Marinomonas mediterranea MMB-1: one gene and its partner. Each later gene encodes a partner of the first gene's protein in a complex. Links are inferred from orthologs where the notes say so. Each region holds a gene or a part of one and is shown in the gene's direction. Other genes may lie near its edges.

Region 1 (12,586 bases):
TGATTAAAGACTCTGTTGATCAGGTGTTGGTTAAGGTTAATAAGTTGATGTCAACTTATGATCCCAGTTCAGAGTTGTCTTTATTTAATCGTTCTGCTGCAGGTCAGTCTTATGAGGCCTCTGATGATATTGCCTATGTTGTCAATGCCGCGCTCAAGATAAGTGAGCTAACCGACGGTGCTTATGATGTTACTGTGGGGCCGCTTGTTAATTTGTGGGGGTTCGGTCCTGGTAAGCACGAAGATAGGGTGCCGACACAGGAAGAGATTGAAAGTGCTAAGTCTAAAGTTGGTTATCACTACTTGAGTTTAGATGGCAATCAGTTGAAAAAGACAAAAGATGTCTATGTTGACTTGTCTTCTATTGCAAAGGGTTATGGTGTCGATCAGGTTGCACTTACTCTGGAGCAATATGGAATCAATAATTACCTTGTAGAAGTGGGTGGTGAGATTCGAACTAAAGGGATGAAGCTAGACGATGCTCATTGGGAGATCGGGGTAGAGAGCCCTGCGGGTGGACACAGTATTGCTCAGAAAGTGATTCAGGCGGATAACCTTTCGATCGCAACTTCGGGCGACTATCGTAACTATTTTGAAAAAAATGGTGTGCGATATTCACATACAATAGATCCAAAAACAGGAAAACCCATTACCCATAGACTAGTCTCTGTTACTATTATCTCAGATAGTGTGATGTTAGCGGATGGTTTGGCGACAGCGATCAATGTCTTGGGGCCTGTAAAGGGCTTGGAGTTTGCTGAGCGAAATGATATTGCCGCGTATATGCTGGTAAAAGAAGATTTCGGTTTTAAAGAAGAATATTCAAAAGCGTTTAAGCCTTATCTAAATTAAAAGCGTTATCGATGATTCGTCGGTATCGGTGTTAACACAGAAAGTGTTGGCATCCGATTGATTTGGGTTTGGGTAATACGACGTTGGAGGTTTTATGTTAACCATCATTTTGGCGTTTGTTTTAATGTTGTTGCTTGTAGCAGCAATGGCTGTCGGTGTACTTATGGGGCGTAAGCCTATTTCCGGCTCTTGTGGCGGTATGAGTGCACTTGGTATGGAAGTCGCTTGTGATATTTGCGGTGGCGATAAAGGAAAATGTGAAAAGGAAACGAAAAAGGCACGCGCCTCTGCTAATTCAGAAGATCAATTTTATGACGCTTCTAAGTAAAGATTAATTTAAGGGGAAACTATGACCACGAGACATTACGATGTCGTTGTATTAGGAACAGGGCCTGCCGGAGAAGGCGCTGCAATGAACGCAGCCAAAGCTGGTAAGCGTGTTGCAGTGGTGGAAGCGAGTCCTAAAGTGGGGGGGAGCTGTACTCATTTGGGTACAATTCCGTCTAAAGCGCTTAGGCATGCAGTTAAAGAGATTATTGCGTTTAATACGAATCCGATGTTTCGGGATATTGGTGAACCTCGTTGGTTTTCGTTTCCTAAAGTATTAAATCGCGCAAATAAGGTGATTGATAAGCAGGTTATGGGGCGGACTGAATATTACGCTCGTAACCGAATTGATATCTTTTTTGGGCGTGGCCGCTTCAAGGATGCAAATACAATTGAAGTAAACACCTATGAGCGTGGTCCTGAATTACTAGTGGCTGAGAAAGTGGTTATCGCTACTGGGTCTCGTCCATACCGCCCAGAGAATATTGACTTTGATCATCCTCGAATTTATTGCTCGGATACTATTTTAAGTTTAAGCCATACTCCACGATCTTTGATTATTTATGGTGCTGGTGTCATCGGCTCTGAGTATGCGTCAATCTTTTGTGGATTGGGTGTAAGGGTTGAGTTAATTAATCCAGGTAAAAAGTTACTAAGCTTTTTGGATGATGAAATAACCGACGCATTGAGTTACCACTTGCGTGATAGTGGAGTGTTGATTCGCCACAATGAGACATATGACTCTGTGGAGACAACAGAGCGTGGTGTTGTAATGCACATGACATCTGGTAAAAAGTTGCGTGCAGATGCGCTACTGTTCTGTAATGGTCGATCTGGTAATACCAAAGATTTGGGGTTAGATGCTATTGGTCTAGAAGCAAATGCTAGAGGTCAGTTAGCGGTTAATGATACGTATCAAACACAAGTTGATAACGTATATGCGGCAGGTGATGTAATCGGTTGGCCGAGTCTAGCAAGTGCGGCATACGATCAAGGCCGCGCAGTTGCCGCGAATATGTTTGGTATAGAGGGTGGTCACTTCATTAGCGAGGTGCCAACTGGTATTTATACTATTCCTGAAATCAGCTCAGTGGGTAAAACTGAAGCTGAACTGACTAGCGAAAAGGTGCCTTACGAAGTAGGTCGTGCGTTCTTTAAGAACACGGCACGTGCTCAAATAACGGATGAAGCGGTAGGGATGTTGAAAATCTTATTCCATCGTGAATCGTTAGAAATTTTAGGTATTCACTGTTTTGGTGACCAAGCGTCAGAGATCGTCCACATTGGACAGGCGATCATGAAGCAGCCAGGTGAGCAGAATACGTTAAAGTATTTCTTGAACACGACGTTTAACTACCCAACGATGGCGGAAGCCTATCGTGTTGCGGCTCTGAACGGTTTTAACCGAGTGTTTTAAGCTGTTTTGGTTACGTTATATTAAAAAGCCGCAAAAGAATGTCTTTTGCGGCTTTTTTTGTTTGTTTGTTCCGTCCTGAAATAGGTTTACACCTAGGAGACCTATTATGGGGACATCAAGTAATACCAAGCGCAAGCGTACTCAACGTGACTATACAATGGGCTTTAAACTACAGATAGTGATGGCCGTCGAAAAAGGCGACATGACTTACAAGCAAGCTCAAAAGATCTATGGAATCCAAGGCCGATCAACAGTGCTGACTTGGCTTCGAAAACACGGCAAAATGGATTGGTCTACCAAAGTGAGGCGACCCATGTCTAAATCCCCGAAAGCAAAAGAAACACCCGCTCAAACAATCAAAAGACTAGAGCGAGAGTTGGAAGATGAGCAACTGAAAAATCGTTTACTCAATACGGTGGTTGATATTCTGGACGCTGAGCACGGGATGAGCCTTAGAAAAAAGTATATAGCCAAGGAGCGAGACGCCTTCAAGCTGAAGAAAAAATCAGTTTAAGTCGTTCTTGCCAGCTTCTTGGCACTGTCTCGTCCTAAAATACGTTGACGATTTTAGGACGAGACAGTTTGCTCTGTTATGTCGGCGTAGTAAGCAAGACTCTGTTAGGTGCCTTTAACGGCGTAGATGCCTTTAAGGTTTCGAAAGTAGCCTTTGTAGTCCATGCCGTAGCCAAATAAGAATCTGTCTTCTACTTCTGCACCAATGTATTCTGGCGTCATTTCTACTTTTCTGTCATGCAGTTTATTGACGGTTGTTGCACTGGATACGCTCTTGGCGCCATTGGCTTTGAACCATTCCACGATTGCTTTCAGTGTGTGTCCTTGATCAAAAATGTCGTCCATTACAAGAACATGACGGCCTTTGAAATCAATTTGAGGGTAGCTGTGCCACTTCAGTTCGATTTGTCCTTCAAGCTCCATCCCATAACGCGTTGCATGAACATAATCTAGCTCAAGTGGAAACTCTAATTTTTCCAGCAAAGCGGCCGTAGGGATTAGCCCTCCGTTCATCACGCACATAACAATCGGGAGTTTATCGCCAAGATCTTTTGTGATTTGAGTGGCGAGTGTATCGATGGCGTTGTCTAGCTCTTCAGAGCTGAGCAAGCAGTCGGCTTCCTCTAGAATGTTGTTTAGTTCTTGAATCTTTTGAGTGGTCATATTTAATTGGTCATAAATAACAAGATGATTGATTTTAACTCATTGAATTAATTATTGCGATTGGCGGTATTCGTGCAGTGTTGCATTTAAGCAAATAGTCGCTAACACAATCACCCAGCTTGCTTGCAGCCACACTAAAAAAATTGGCAAAGCCGCAAATGCACCGTAAATGACTTGGTAGTTTGCGAAGAACTGAGCGAAATTGGCGAAGAGGGTGTTAAGGAGTATTAAGGAAAAGGCTCCGATGGCTGAGCAAATTAGTGAGAGTTTTATAGAGGAGTTTGTATTTGGGGCTAAATAGTTCAGCAATAACAGCATGAAGGTATAAATTAGAAATTTACCAATATCAAAGAGTTTGTCTATGAATTGGCTGAGCTCTATACCTGCTAGTTGATAAGAAATTAAAGTGCCATAAAGGCTGAGCGATGCTGCTAAGAGGATTGGGCCAAGCGTTAATATTGCCCAATATGTAAGCAGTTTATCTTTGATTGAGCGTTTATCGTGAATCCCCCAGATTGACTGAACACTGTTTTCAAAACTATTTAGTAATAATAGGGCGGTGAGAAGCAGTGTCGCAAAGCCAGCAAGAGAAAGGTTCTTAGCTTGATCTGAAAAACTCAGTAAATAGGTTATGACTTCGTTGCTGCTGCCTGGAGCAAGGTTTGATTCAATAAAGCCAATGAGAGTGGATTCTAGTGAGCTTAGTGCGGGCGTTAGGCTTAAAATACCAAATATGATGGTAATGATTGGAACTGCGGCTAAGAGCGAAGCGAGTGTGAGTTGGGCGGCTTTTTGAGAGGTGGCGCTGTTGTTGAATCGTTTCACGCTCTCTTTCATGATGTTAATTAAGTGTGACCTAATGTCTAATGCGTGCATATTGAATTGTTTTCCGCCGAGTTTTCTGGATTTTAACGTTAAAATGTGCAAATAAAACTAACAATGCACATTGATAGTGCAAAGTGCAATATTGTGGCGCACTGGGCTTGCGTTACTTCAATGTCGAGGATACTATATAACCGTTCCTTTTGTGATATTTGTACCGCTGAATAGTCAAGATCTTTTCTTGACCCGTTTACGGTTCCTTGGTGACAAAATGTCATATTTTTAGCCCAGTTTATTAAAACTGGGCTTTTTTATATCTTTCTGTTGACGGGACACAATCGATCTCTATAATAGCCCACCACGAAAAACGTAATGAGTTTTGCGCCTGTAGCTCAGTTGGATAGAGCATCCGCCTTCTAAGCGGACGGTCAGGGGTTCGAATCCCTTCAGGCGCGCCATTTCAGCCCATTGCTTAAATGTAATCAAATTTTGGTCTTGTTGATTGTTTTGCTTACTAAGATTTCATCTATTGCCTACGTCAACAAGTGAAGCAAGCTCCCAAGAGGAAGTTTTATGCAAGTTTCAGTAGAGACAACGTCTCCTATCGAACGCGTACTTACAATCAGCGTTCCTGCTGCCCGTATTGAAGAAAAAGTTAGTGCTGAAGTCGCTAAAACAGCTAAGACCGTTCGTCTTGACGGTTTTCGTAAAGGTAAAGTACCTGTTAGCGTAGTGAAAAAACGCTACGGTCAAGGTATTCGCCTAGAAGCTGTTGAGCAAATTATGCGTGATGCCTACATTGAGGCGGTTCAAGCAGAGTCTATTCAACCAGCAGGCATGCCTTCAATCGAACCAAAAAATATTGAAGAAGGCGCTGATCTGGAATTTACAGCGAAAGTTGAGGTTTACCCAACTATCGAATTAGCTGATGCTTCTAAGCTTGAAGCTAAGCGTGTTAATTCTGAAGTAACAGATGCTGACGTTGATACGATGCTAGAGACTCTACGTAAACAAAACGCAGAGTGGACTGTTGTTGAGCGTGAAGCGAAAGACGGCGATCAAGTTACTATGGATTTTGAAGGTTTCATCGGTGATGAAGCATTTGAAGGTGGTAAAGCAGACGACCATAAATTGGTTTTAGGCTCTAACACAATGATCCCTGGTTTCGAAGCAGGCGTAGAAGGTATTAAGGCTGGCGAAGAGCGCACTATCGAAGTGACTTTCCCAGAAGACTACCAAGCTGAAAACCTTAAGGGTCAAGCAGCTACGTTCAAAGTGACTGCAAAAGAAGTTGCAGAGCAAATTTTACCAGAGTTGAACGACGAGTTCGCTGAGAAATTTGGTTTGGGCGATGAGCCAACGCTAGATGCATTGCGCGCTGAAGTACGCAAAAACATGGATCGCGAGCTAAGTCAGGCGATTAAAGCTAAACTAAAGAACAGCCTGTTTGATAGCCTATTAGCTAACAACGAGCTAGACGTACCTTCTTCTTTGGTTGACCAAGAAGTAGACGGCCTACGTGAGCAAGCTGCTCGCCAATTTGGTGGTCAAGGTTTTGATGCTTCTCAGCTACCAGCGGAGTTGTTTCAAGATGAAGCAACAAAGCGTGCTAAACTGGGACTATTAATCTCAGAAGTTATCAAGCAAAATGAACTAAGTGTAGATGATGATCGTGTTAAGGCTTTCTTAGAAGATATGGCGCAAGCTTATCAAGAGCCTCAACAGGTTGTAGAGTTCTACCTAAACAACAAAGAGCAGTTGGCACAGGTTCAATCTGCTGTACTTGAAGAGCAAGTTGTTGATAAACTTCTAGAAAGCGCTCAAGTGGTAGAATCCACTTTGGGTTATGAAGACGCTATTAAGCCAGAAGCGCCAGCTGCAGAAGCAGAAGAAGGCGAAGAAGCATAAGTTTTAGCTTATAATTCTATACAAGGCCGATATAGCGTATGCTATGTCGGCTTTTTTGTTTTTAAGGAATGCAATATGAATTTAATGACCCCGACTACTGGTCCTGTAGCGATCACAAGTAATGGCCTTGTCCCTATGGTTATCGAGCAAACCGCTCGTGGTGAACGGTCTTTCGATATTTATTCTCGTCTGCTTAAAGAAAGGGTTATTTTCCTCGTTGGTCAGGTCGAAGACCATATGGCTAACTTGGTCGTAGCGCAGTTGTTGTTTCTCGAATCCGAGAATCCAGATAAGGATATTCATTTGTACATAAATTCTCCTGGTGGTTCTGTTACCGCAGGAATGTCGATTTATGACACAATGCAATTCATTAAGCCTGATGTTAGTACGATGTGCATCGGTCAGGCAGCGAGTATGGGAGCACTGTTGCTTACAGCAGGCGCAGCGGGTAAACGTTATTGTTTGCCTAACTCTCGAGTAATGATTCATCAGCCGCTTGGTGGCTACCAAGGGCAGGCGTCTGATATTGAGATTCATACGCGCGAAATTTTGTCTATTAAGCATCGTTTAAATGAAATTATTGCTCATCATACAGGCCAACCGATTGAAAAGGTGGCTGAGGATACGGATCGCGATAACTTTATGAATCCTGAGTCTGCTAAAGAGTATGGATTAATTGACGATATTTTAGAAAAGCGTCTAGCTTAAATTATTAAGGGTGGGATTTAATGTCTGATGATAAGTTTAGCCGAGGTGACCACTCTGATCGGCTACTTTATTGTTCGTTTTGTGGTAAGAGTCAAGACGAGGTAAGAAAGCTAATTGCGGGACCTTCGGTCTACATTTGCAATGAGTGTGTTGATTTGTGCAATAACATCATCACACAAGAGTTAATGCAAACGGATGACGCTGAAGAAGCTTCTGATGAGTTGCCTACGCCGCTTAAGTTGAGTAAATCTCTTGATGACTATGTTATTGGTCAGGAACGCGCTAAAAAGGTGTTGGCTGTTGCGGTCTATAACCATTACAAGCGCTTGCGTCACCAAAGTAGTAAAGACTCTCCAGTTGAGCTCGGTAAAAGTAATATTCTTTTAATCGGCCCCACAGGGAGCGGTAAAACGCTACTAGCACAAACGTTAGCGCGCGTTCTCGATGTTCCGTTTACGATTGCTGACGCGACGACGCTGACGGAAGCTGGGTATGTTGGTGAAGATGTTGAAAACATTATTCAGAAGCTACTTCAGAATTGTGACTACGATGTAGAGAAGGCGCAACGAGGGATTGTTTATATCGACGAAATCGATAAGATTTCGCGTAAATCCGACAATCCGTCTATTACTCGCGATGTATCAGGTGAAGGTGTTCAACAAGCCTTGTTGAAATTGATCGAAGGCACGGTTGCTTCTGTTCCTCCTCAGGGTGGACGCAAACACCCTCAGCAGGAATTTTTGCAAGTAGATACGTCAAACATCTTGTTTATTTGTGGTGGTGCGTTTGCTGGACTTGAGCGTGTCATAAGTGACCGTACTGAGAAAAGTAGTATTGGTTTCTCGGCAACCGTGAAGAGTAAAGACGAAGGTCGTACTTTCTCAGAAGCGATTCACCAAGTCGAAACAGAAGACTTAGTGAAATTCGGTCTTATTCCTGAGTTCGTTGGTCGATTGCCTGTTGTTGCTACCTTGTCTGAACTAGATGAAGAAGCGTTGATGACAATTTTGAGTGAGCCGAAGAATGCGCTTACTAAGCAATATCAGCATTTGTTTGACCTAGAAGGCGTGGAATTAGAGTTTACCGATGAGTCTTTGCGCGAAGCAGCGCATCTGGCACTTGAGCGTAAAACCGGTGCACGTGGTTTGCGTAGTATCCTTGAATCTGCGTTATTGGATTGCATGTATGAGCTGCCAAATCGATCGGATGTGGTCAAAATTGTCATGGATGGAGCCTCTGTTCGTGGTGAGTCGACGCCATTGATGCTTTTAGAAAAAGAAGATTCAGCCGCAAATAACGCCTAAAATAGACGGCGTATATGATTTTAAAAACCGAGTTGCGTTCGCTACTCGGTTTTTTTATGGCAAAGTATTTGCAAAATACTTACTAGAGGTTCAATACTTAGAACGAAACGCTTGTAATTTCTCCCTTTGTCCCAATCTCTATACAACAAAGCTCGTCGCAATTATAAGTCTGCGACCCGGATTGGAAAATAATATGTCAAATATGCTAACACTGCCTATGTTGCCGCTACGAGATGTAGTGGTTTACCCGCACATGGTGCTTCCATTGTTTGTTGGTCGCACAAAGTCCATTGAAGCGCTTGAAGCCGCTATGGATGACGACAAGCTCGTTTTTCTGGTTGCTCAACAAGATGCTTCTAAGGACGACCCCGTTCAAGAAGATCTATATAACGTCGGAACAGTTGCTAAGATTATGCAATTACTTCGTCTTCCAGATGGGACCGTTAAGGTTTTGGTGGAAGGCAAATATCGTGCAACGCTAAATGCCTTGTCCGACGGTGAAGAGTTTATTTCCGCTACGGTTGATGAGTTAGCCGCTTCAGACGAAGATCAATCAGAGTATGATGCGATTAGAAATGCTTTGCTTAAACAGCTTGATGACTATGTTTCTGGTAGCAAGCGTATTCCAAGTGAAGTGGTTACTTCCGTAAAATCCATCGATGATTTATCTAAATTGATAGATAGTATTACAGGTCATATGAGCCTGAAGCTGGAAGATAAGCAAAAAGTGCTAGAGTTGATCTCTCTCATTGAGAGAGGAGAATACTTGATGGGATTGATGGACGGTGAATTAGACATCGCCCATCTTGAAAAAAGCATTCGTAGTCGCGTTAAGAAACAAATGGAGCGCAGTCAGCGAGAGTACTATTTGAATGAGCAAATGAAAGCCATTCAAAAAGAGCTTGGTGATATGGACGAAGGAGGTAATGAGCTGGACCTGCTTCAAGAGAAAATTATTGAAGCCGGTATGACTGAAGAGGCTACCGAAAAAGCCGACGCCGAACTTAAAAAACTTAAGATGATGTCACCTATGTCTGCTGAGGCAACAGTGGTGCGTGGCTATATAGATTGGTTAATCTCTTTACCATGGAAAAAGCGCTCCAAAGTTCGCAATGACCTTGCGTATGCTGAAAAAGTATTGAACCAAGATCATTATGGTCTTCAAGATGTAAAAGAGCGGATATTAGAGTTCTTGGCCGTTCAGCAGCGTGTCAAGAAAGTAAAAGGGCCTGTATTGTGTCTAGTAGGGCCTCCAGGTGTCGGTAAGACTTCTCTTGGGCAATCGATTGCTAAAGCGGTAAATCGAAAGTATGTACGTATGGCGTTGGGTGGCGTTCGTGATGAAGCAGAGATTCGCGGACACCGTCGGACATACATTGGTTCGATGCCCGGAAAATTGCTTCAAAAGCTTGCAAAGGTCAAGGTTAAGAATCCGCTATTTTTACTCGATGAGATCGATAAAATGGGCATGGATCACCGCGGCGATCCCGCTTCTGCGTTATTGGAGGTGTTGGATCCAGAGCAAAACCACACGTTCAATGACCACTATTTAGAAGTGGATTATGATTTATCGGATGTGATGTTTATTTGTACATCAAATAGCATGAATATTCCGGGGCCGCTTTTAGATCGTATGGAAGTGATTCGTATTCCCGGGTACACAGAAGATGAAAAACTTAACATCGCGAAGCGTTACCTGTTGCCTAAACAAGTTAAATTAGCGGGCCTTAAAGATAAAGAAATCGCACTTGCTGATGACGCCGTGATGGACGTTGTTCGATACTACACTAAAGAGGCTGGTGTACGTGGTTTAGAGCGCGAACTTAGTAAGATTTGTCGTCGTGTTGTTAAGCAGCAAGCGTTAAGTAAAGATAAGACTACCGTTGAAGTGACGTCTGAAAATTTGGAAGACTTTTCTGGTGTTCGTAAATTCAGTTACGGCAAAGCGGAAGATAAAAATCAAATTGGGCAAGTGACTGGTTTAGCTTGGACGTCTGTTGGTGGTGAACTGTTGACGATTGAGGCCGCAGGTGTTCCTGGTAAAGGGCGTCACGTTAAAACGGGGTCTCTTGGTGATGTTATGCAGGAATCTATCCAGGCTGCTCTCACCGTTGTCAGAAGTCGTTCTCTTGCATTAGGCATTGATGACGATTTCCATGAAAAGGTCGATCTTCATTTGCATGTTCCAGAAGGGGCTACGCCAAAAGATGGTCCGAGTGCTGGTATTGCGATGTGTACTGCTATGGTTTCAGTGCTTGCTAAAGTGCCGGTCAAAGCGTCTGTTGCAATGACGGGTGAAATCACACTTCGAGGAGAGGTTCTTCCTATTGGCGGCTTAAAAGAGAAGCTGCTCGCAGCCCATCGAGGTGGGATTAAAACGGTCGTTATTCCAAAAGAGAATGCCCGTGACTTGAAAGAAATCCCTGACAATATCGTCGCCGATATGGAAATTGTACCCGTAAAATGGATTGATGAGGTGTTAGATGTTGCCTTAGAGTACATTCCTTCACCAAAAGAGGCAAAAACTGCCTCAACTAAAGAAAAAACTGTTGATGAACAAGAAACTGTAAGTCATCATTAGGTCAGTTCCCTGTATTGACAGGGCATAGGAAGGGCTTGTATAAATGCTCGACTTCTCGGAAAGCTTTTTTTAGCGCCGATGATAATACTAAGGAACCACGAAGATACTGAAGGGGTACAACGTGAACAAATCTGAATTGATTGATGCTATTGCCGCGTCTGCTGATCTTTCTAAAGCTGCTGCAAGTAATGCTTTAGATGCTACTTTAAAAACAATTGAAGAAGCACTCGTTAAAGGCGATCAGGTTACTTTAGTTGGTTTTGGAACTTTCCAAGTTAAAGAGCGTGCGGCTCGTACTGGCCGCAACCCTCAAACAGGTGCAGAGATCCAAATTAAAGCCGCTAAGGTTCCTAGCTTTAAAGCAGGTAAAGGTCTAAAAGACGCTGTAAACTAAGGCATTGAGGAGCAGTAGTTCAGTTGGTTAGAATACCTGCCTGTCACGCAGGGGGTCGCGGGTTCGAGTCCCGTCTGTTCCGCCATTAGATACAAAAAGGTGTATTCCCCGCGGAATGCACCTTTTTCGTTTTACATAACTTAAATTTGAGAATGGAGGCAGAATGCTCCAAGATATTAGAGATCGGTCGCAAAGCCTAATTGTGAAAATCATCATAGGCTTCATTGTTGTGACTTTCGCTCTTTTTGGGGTTGATGCATTGGTTACAAGTTTCAATTCTTCTGAGACAGTAGCTGAGGTCGACGGCAAAGAAATTACACGTACTCAGGTTCTTCAAACTGCAGATACGCAGCGACGACAGCTTATCTCAATGATGGGGAACAATATTGATCCTTCATTGTTAGATGAGAATTTACTTCAGAGACGAGCGTTGGATAGCTTGATTGAGCTTGCTGTCTTGAAGAATCAAGCGGACGGTTTAGAGCTTGGTGTATCCGATGCTCAAATAGACAGCTTGCTTGTCAGTGCAGAACAATATCAAACGGATGGTGTGTTTGATCAGAACAAGTATTTGAATGCGATTCGCAGTTTAGGGTTTACTCCGTTAGCGTATAAAGAGCGTATCAAAGAAAGCTACGTATTAAGTCAATTGCGCTCCGCTGTTACAGAATCAGAGTTTGCATTACCTAGCCAAGTTAACGCTATTTCTGAGTTGCAAAATCAAAAACGTACATACGAATATGTGCAATTCTCATTAGCGGATCAAACTGAGCAAACCGATGTGACCGATGGTGAGTTGCAAGCTTACTATGATGATCATCAGCAAGACTTTGTTTCTCCTGAACAAGTGAAGATTAGTTACGTTGTTGTTACTACAGATGCGTTAGCAACTAATGTGAAAGTAACGGATCAAGAGCTTCAAAACGCGTATCAAACAGAAATCGCTGGTCTGGATACGGAAGAGCGAGATGCTTCGCACATATTGATTGATACAAGCATCCGATCTGAAGATGAGGCGAAGAGCATTATTGCTGAGATTCAAAGTAAGTTGGCGAGTGGCGATAGTTTTGCTTCGTTGGCAAAAGAGTACTCTGATGA
Region 2 (3,848 bases), 2.6 Mb from region 1 along the record:
AGAAGTGGCTAAGGGTGAGATCATTGCCGATGGTCCTCTAAACCCTCATGATATCTTACGCTTGAAAGGTGTGGAGGCTTTGGCTGACTACATCACAATGGAAATTCAAGAAGTATACCGTTTGCAAGGTGTAGTGATAAACGACAAACACATTGAGGTTATCGTTCGTCAAATGCTGCGCAAAGTGGATGTGGGTGAGGCCGGTGATACTGACCTTATTCAAGGTGACCAAATTGAATACACTCAATTGTTGGATGCGAACGAAGCTGCAGAAGCAGATGACAAGTTCCCAGCTAAGTTTGAGCGCGTTCTACTTGGTATCACAAAAGCATCTTTGGCTACCGAATCCTTTATTTCTGCCGCGTCGTTCCAAGAAACAACGCGTGTATTAACAGAAGGTGCGGTAACCGGTAAGAAAGACCACTTACGTGGTCTGAAAGAAAACGTTGTAGTAGGTCGACTTATCCCAGCGGGTACAGGTTTGGCATACCACAGCGAGCGCAAGAACAAGAAAGAACTTGCGCAAGCAGCGAAGGAAGGAAGTGCTACAGTAAGTGCTTCTGATGTCGAAGAAGCACTAAGTGCCGCTCTAAAAGACTAAATTTGCTGATTTAGTCAAAGGGAGGTGATTTTTTAGTCTCCTCCCTATTGACTGTTTTATAGGCGCAAATTACACTTGCGCCTCCTTAATTTTGACGATATCCGTCATAAGTATTGGATTTGTGGAGCTTGTATAATGGCAACCGTTAACCAGTTGGTTCGTAAACCACGTAAACGTAAAGTGGCAAAAAGTGACGTACCTGCGTTACAAGCTTGTCCGCAACGCCGTGGCGTCTGCACACGTGTATACACTACTACGCCTAAAAAGCCTAACTCGGCTTTGCGTAAAGTATGTCGTGTTCGCTTGACGAACGGCTTTGAAGTAACTTCCTACATCGGTGGTGAAGGTCACAACCTGCAAGAACACAGCGTAGTGCTGATTCGTGGCGGTCGTGTAAAAGACCTTCCAGGTGTTCGTTACCACACAGTTCGTGGTAGCTTGGATACTTCAGGCGTACAAAATCGTAAACAGGGCCGTTCTAAGTACGGTACTAAGCGTCCTAAGTAAGTTTCAAGTTAATAACTTAAGCTTATTTCATCGTTTAGAAACATAATTTTATTAAAGTAAGGCCGAGCAGATTAACTAGTTTGTCTCGGGCTAACCTGAAGAGGACATAGACATGCCTAGAAGACGCGTCGTCGCAAAGCGTGAAGTACTTCCAGATCCTAAGCACGGAAGTCAACTTCTTGCAAAATTCATTAACCATGTAATGGTTAGTGGTAAGAAGTCTGTAGCAGAGAGCATTGTTTACAAAGCGCTAGACACTGTTGCAACACGCACTAAATCAGAAGACCCAATGTCGGTTTTCGAAAAAGCACTAGAATCAATCCAACCAATGGTAGAGGTTAAATCTCGCCGTGTAGGTGGTGCGACTTACCAAGTACCTGTAGAGGTTCGTCCAGCTCGTCGTGCAGCTTTGTCTATGCGTTGGTTGGTAGAAGCTTCTCGTAAGCGTGGCGAAAAATCCATGGCGCTACGTTTAGCGGGTGAAATTCTAGATGCTGCTGAGAACAAAGGTTCTGCTGTTAAGAAACGTGAAGACGTTCACCGTATGGCAGAAGCGAACAAAGCATTCTCGCACTACCGATTCTAATCGTCCGGAGAGACAAACAAAGTGGCACGTAAAACTCCCATCAACCGCTATCGTAACATCGGTATTTGTGCACACGTTGATGCTGGAAAAACGACTACAACTGAACGCGTTCTGTTCTATACTGGTCTGTCCCATAAAATTGGTGAGGTGCACGATGGTGCAGCTACCATGGATTGGATGGAGCAAGAGCAAGAACGCGGTATCACTATCACTTCAGCAGCAACAACTTGTTTCTGGAGTGGTATGAGTCAACAGTTTGATCAGCACCGAATCAATATTATTGATACGCCAGGGCACGTAGACTTCACGATAGAAGTGGAGCGTTCGTTACGTGTGTTGGATGGTGCAGTCGTGGTTCTTTGTGGCTCTTCCGGTGTTCAGCCTCAAACCGAAACAGTATGGCGTCAAGCAAATAAGTACGAGGTTCCTCGTATGGTGTTTGTTAATAAAATGGACCGTACTGGTGCTGACTTCTTCAGTGTTGTGGAGCAGATGAAAGAGCGTTTAAACGCGAACGCTGTTCCTATTCAAATCAACATAGGTACGGAAGAAGGCTTTAAAGGTGTCGTTGATCTGGTTCTCATGAAAGCAATTATGTGGAATGAATCAGATCAGGGGATGACTTATGAGCTTGAAGAAATTCCAGCTGATTTAGTTGAAGAGGCTCAAACGTGGCGTGAGCAAATGCTTGAGGCCGCAGCTGAAGCAAATGAAGAATTGATGGATAAGTACCTTGAAGAGGGCGATTTATCTATCGAGGAAATCAAGGCTGGCTTACGTCAGCGTACTTTGGCAAATGAATTGGTGCTCGTAACGTGTGGTTCGGCGTTTAAAAACAAAGGTGTTCAAGCTGTGCTTGATGCTGTTGTTGAATATATGCCTTCGCCGCTTGAAGTTAAGGCAATTGAAGGGACGTTGGATGACGGTGAAACGTCTGTTAGTCGAGAGGCTGATGACGAGGCTCCGTTCGCATCTTTGGCGTTCAAGATTGCCACTGACCCATTTGTTGGGTCACTAACTTTCGTACGAGTATATTCCGGAGTGCTAAGCTCTGGTGATGCGGTTTACAACTCAGTGAAACAAAAGCGTGAGCGTGTAGGTCGTATGGTGCAAATGCACTCTAATGACAGGCAAGAAATCAAAGAAGTGCGAGCCGGAGATATTGCTGCGTTGATCGGTATGAAAGACGTAACAACGGGCGACACACTCTGTGATCAGAAAAAAGTCGTTGTTTTAGAGCGCATGGAGTTTCCAGAACCTGTTATTTCTGTTGCGGTTGAGCCTAGATCTCAAGCGGATCAAGAGAAAATGGGTATTGCGCTGGGTAAATTGGCGCAAGAAGATCCGTCTTTTCGTGTTGAAACACATGAAGAGACAGGTCAGACAATTATATCCGGTATGGGAGAGCTTCACCTCGACATTATCGTTGACCGTATGCGTCGCGAGTTTAAAGTTGAGGCGAATATTGGTAATCCCCAAGTTTCATACCGAGAAAAAATTCGCAAAGAAGTGGAAGTTAACCACAAATTTGCGCGCCAATCTGGTGGTCGTGGACAATATGGCCACGTTGTTATGAAACTTATACCTTCAGATACTGAAGGTCTTGAGTTTGTAAACGAGATTGTTGGTGGTGCTATTCCGAAGGAATATATACCAGCAGTAGAGAAAGGCATCGCAGAGCAAATGAAAAACGGTGTTATCGCAGGCTACCCATTATTGGGGCTTAAGGTAATATTGTTTGATGGTTCCTACCATGATGTTGACTCTAACGAAATGGCCTTTAAAATTGCAGCTTCTCAAGGCTTGAAGAAGGGTGCGGCTGATGCTGATCCTTGTGTACTTGAGCCAGTGATGAAAGTAGAAGTTGTAACTCCTGAAGAGTACATGGGAGACGTAATGGGAGACCTGAATCGTCGCCGTGGTCTTGTTCAGGGAATGGACGATTCCCCGTCAGGTAAAATTATCCGAGCAGAAGTGCCTTTAGGTGAGATGTTTGGTTATGCAACTGATGTGCGTAGCTTGTCGCAAGGGCGTGCAAGTTATGCAATGGAATTCCTAAAGTACGCTGAAGCGCCAGCTAGTGTGGCAGACGCGATCATCAAATATGAAAATTAATCATCATACTTACTAATATTTAAGGTGTATGTATCATGG

What was found.
Region 2: the proteins of tig (region 1) and rpsG are in contact, whole or in part, in a crystal structure (PDB 3GTY), measured with the Thermotoga maritima proteins. The link is inferred for Marinomonas mediterranea MMB-1 from one-to-one orthologs. Residues at the interface, in WP_004081061.1 of Thermotoga maritima: Glu122, Val124, Val129, Leu130, Tyr133, Glu188, Gly259, Ile262, Tyr263, Glu266, Ser270, Glu273, Gln274, Glu277, Arg308, Gln311, Ile312, Ser315, Tyr316, Glu325, Arg329, Arg336, Leu363, Phe366, Trp367, Arg373, Leu377, Arg381, Leu384, Glu387; in WP_004081843.1 of Thermotoga maritima: Lys34, Lys52, Lys55, Glu59, Arg62, Gln63, Glu66, Asn67, Lys69, Val71, Arg95, Ala109, Lys110, Lys111, Gly112, Arg113, Pro114, Glu117, Glu121, Ile124, Ala125, Tyr127, Asn128, Asn129, Thr130, Gly131, Lys135, Asp139, Arg142, Met143.

The regions. Positions count from the first base shown.
Region 1 is NC_015276.1:2,843,195-2,855,780, reverse strand. What follows is about bases 4,516-7,333. They hold tig (trigger factor), read left to right. Parts: upstream 4,516-5,166; coding sequence 5,167-6,501; downstream 6,502-7,333. Other genes in these bases: clpX (ATP-dependent protease ATP-binding subunit ClpX), read left to right, coding at 7,230-7,333; clpP (ATP-dependent Clp endopeptidase proteolytic subunit ClpP), read left to right, coding at 6,577-7,209; MARME_RS12975 (YihY family inner membrane protein), read right to left, coding at 4,516-4,596. Outside these bases: MARME_RS13000 (FAD:protein FMN transferase), read left to right, coding at 1-851; (Na+)-NQR maturation NqrM, read left to right, coding at 946-1,179; sthA (Si-specific NAD(P)(+) transhydrogenase), read left to right, coding at 1,201-2,595; MARME_RS12980 (hypoxanthine-guanine phosphoribosyltransferase), read right to left, coding at 3,214-3,771; more of MARME_RS12975, read right to left, coding at 3,823-4,515; more of clpX, read left to right, coding at 7,334-8,513; lon (endopeptidase La), read left to right, coding at 8,707-11,094; MARME_RS12945 (HU family DNA-binding protein), read left to right, coding at 11,216-11,488; MARME_RS12935 (SurA N-terminal domain-containing protein), read left to right, coding at 11,652-12,586. UniProt on the Bacillus subtilis protein: Involved in protein export. Acts as a chaperone by maintaining the newly synthesized protein in an open conformation. Functions as a peptidyl-prolyl cis-trans isomerase.
Region 2 is NC_015276.1:245,997-249,844, forward strand. The notes cover bases 1-2,957. They hold rpsG (30S ribosomal protein S7), read left to right. Parts: upstream 1-1,220; coding sequence 1,221-1,694; downstream 1,695-2,957. Other genes in these bases: rpoC (DNA-directed RNA polymerase subunit beta'), read left to right, coding at 1-601; rpsL (30S ribosomal protein S12), read left to right, coding at 737-1,108; fusA (elongation factor G), read left to right, coding at 1,716-2,957. Outside these bases: more of fusA, read left to right, coding at 2,958-3,809; tuf (elongation factor Tu), read left to right, coding at 3,845-3,848.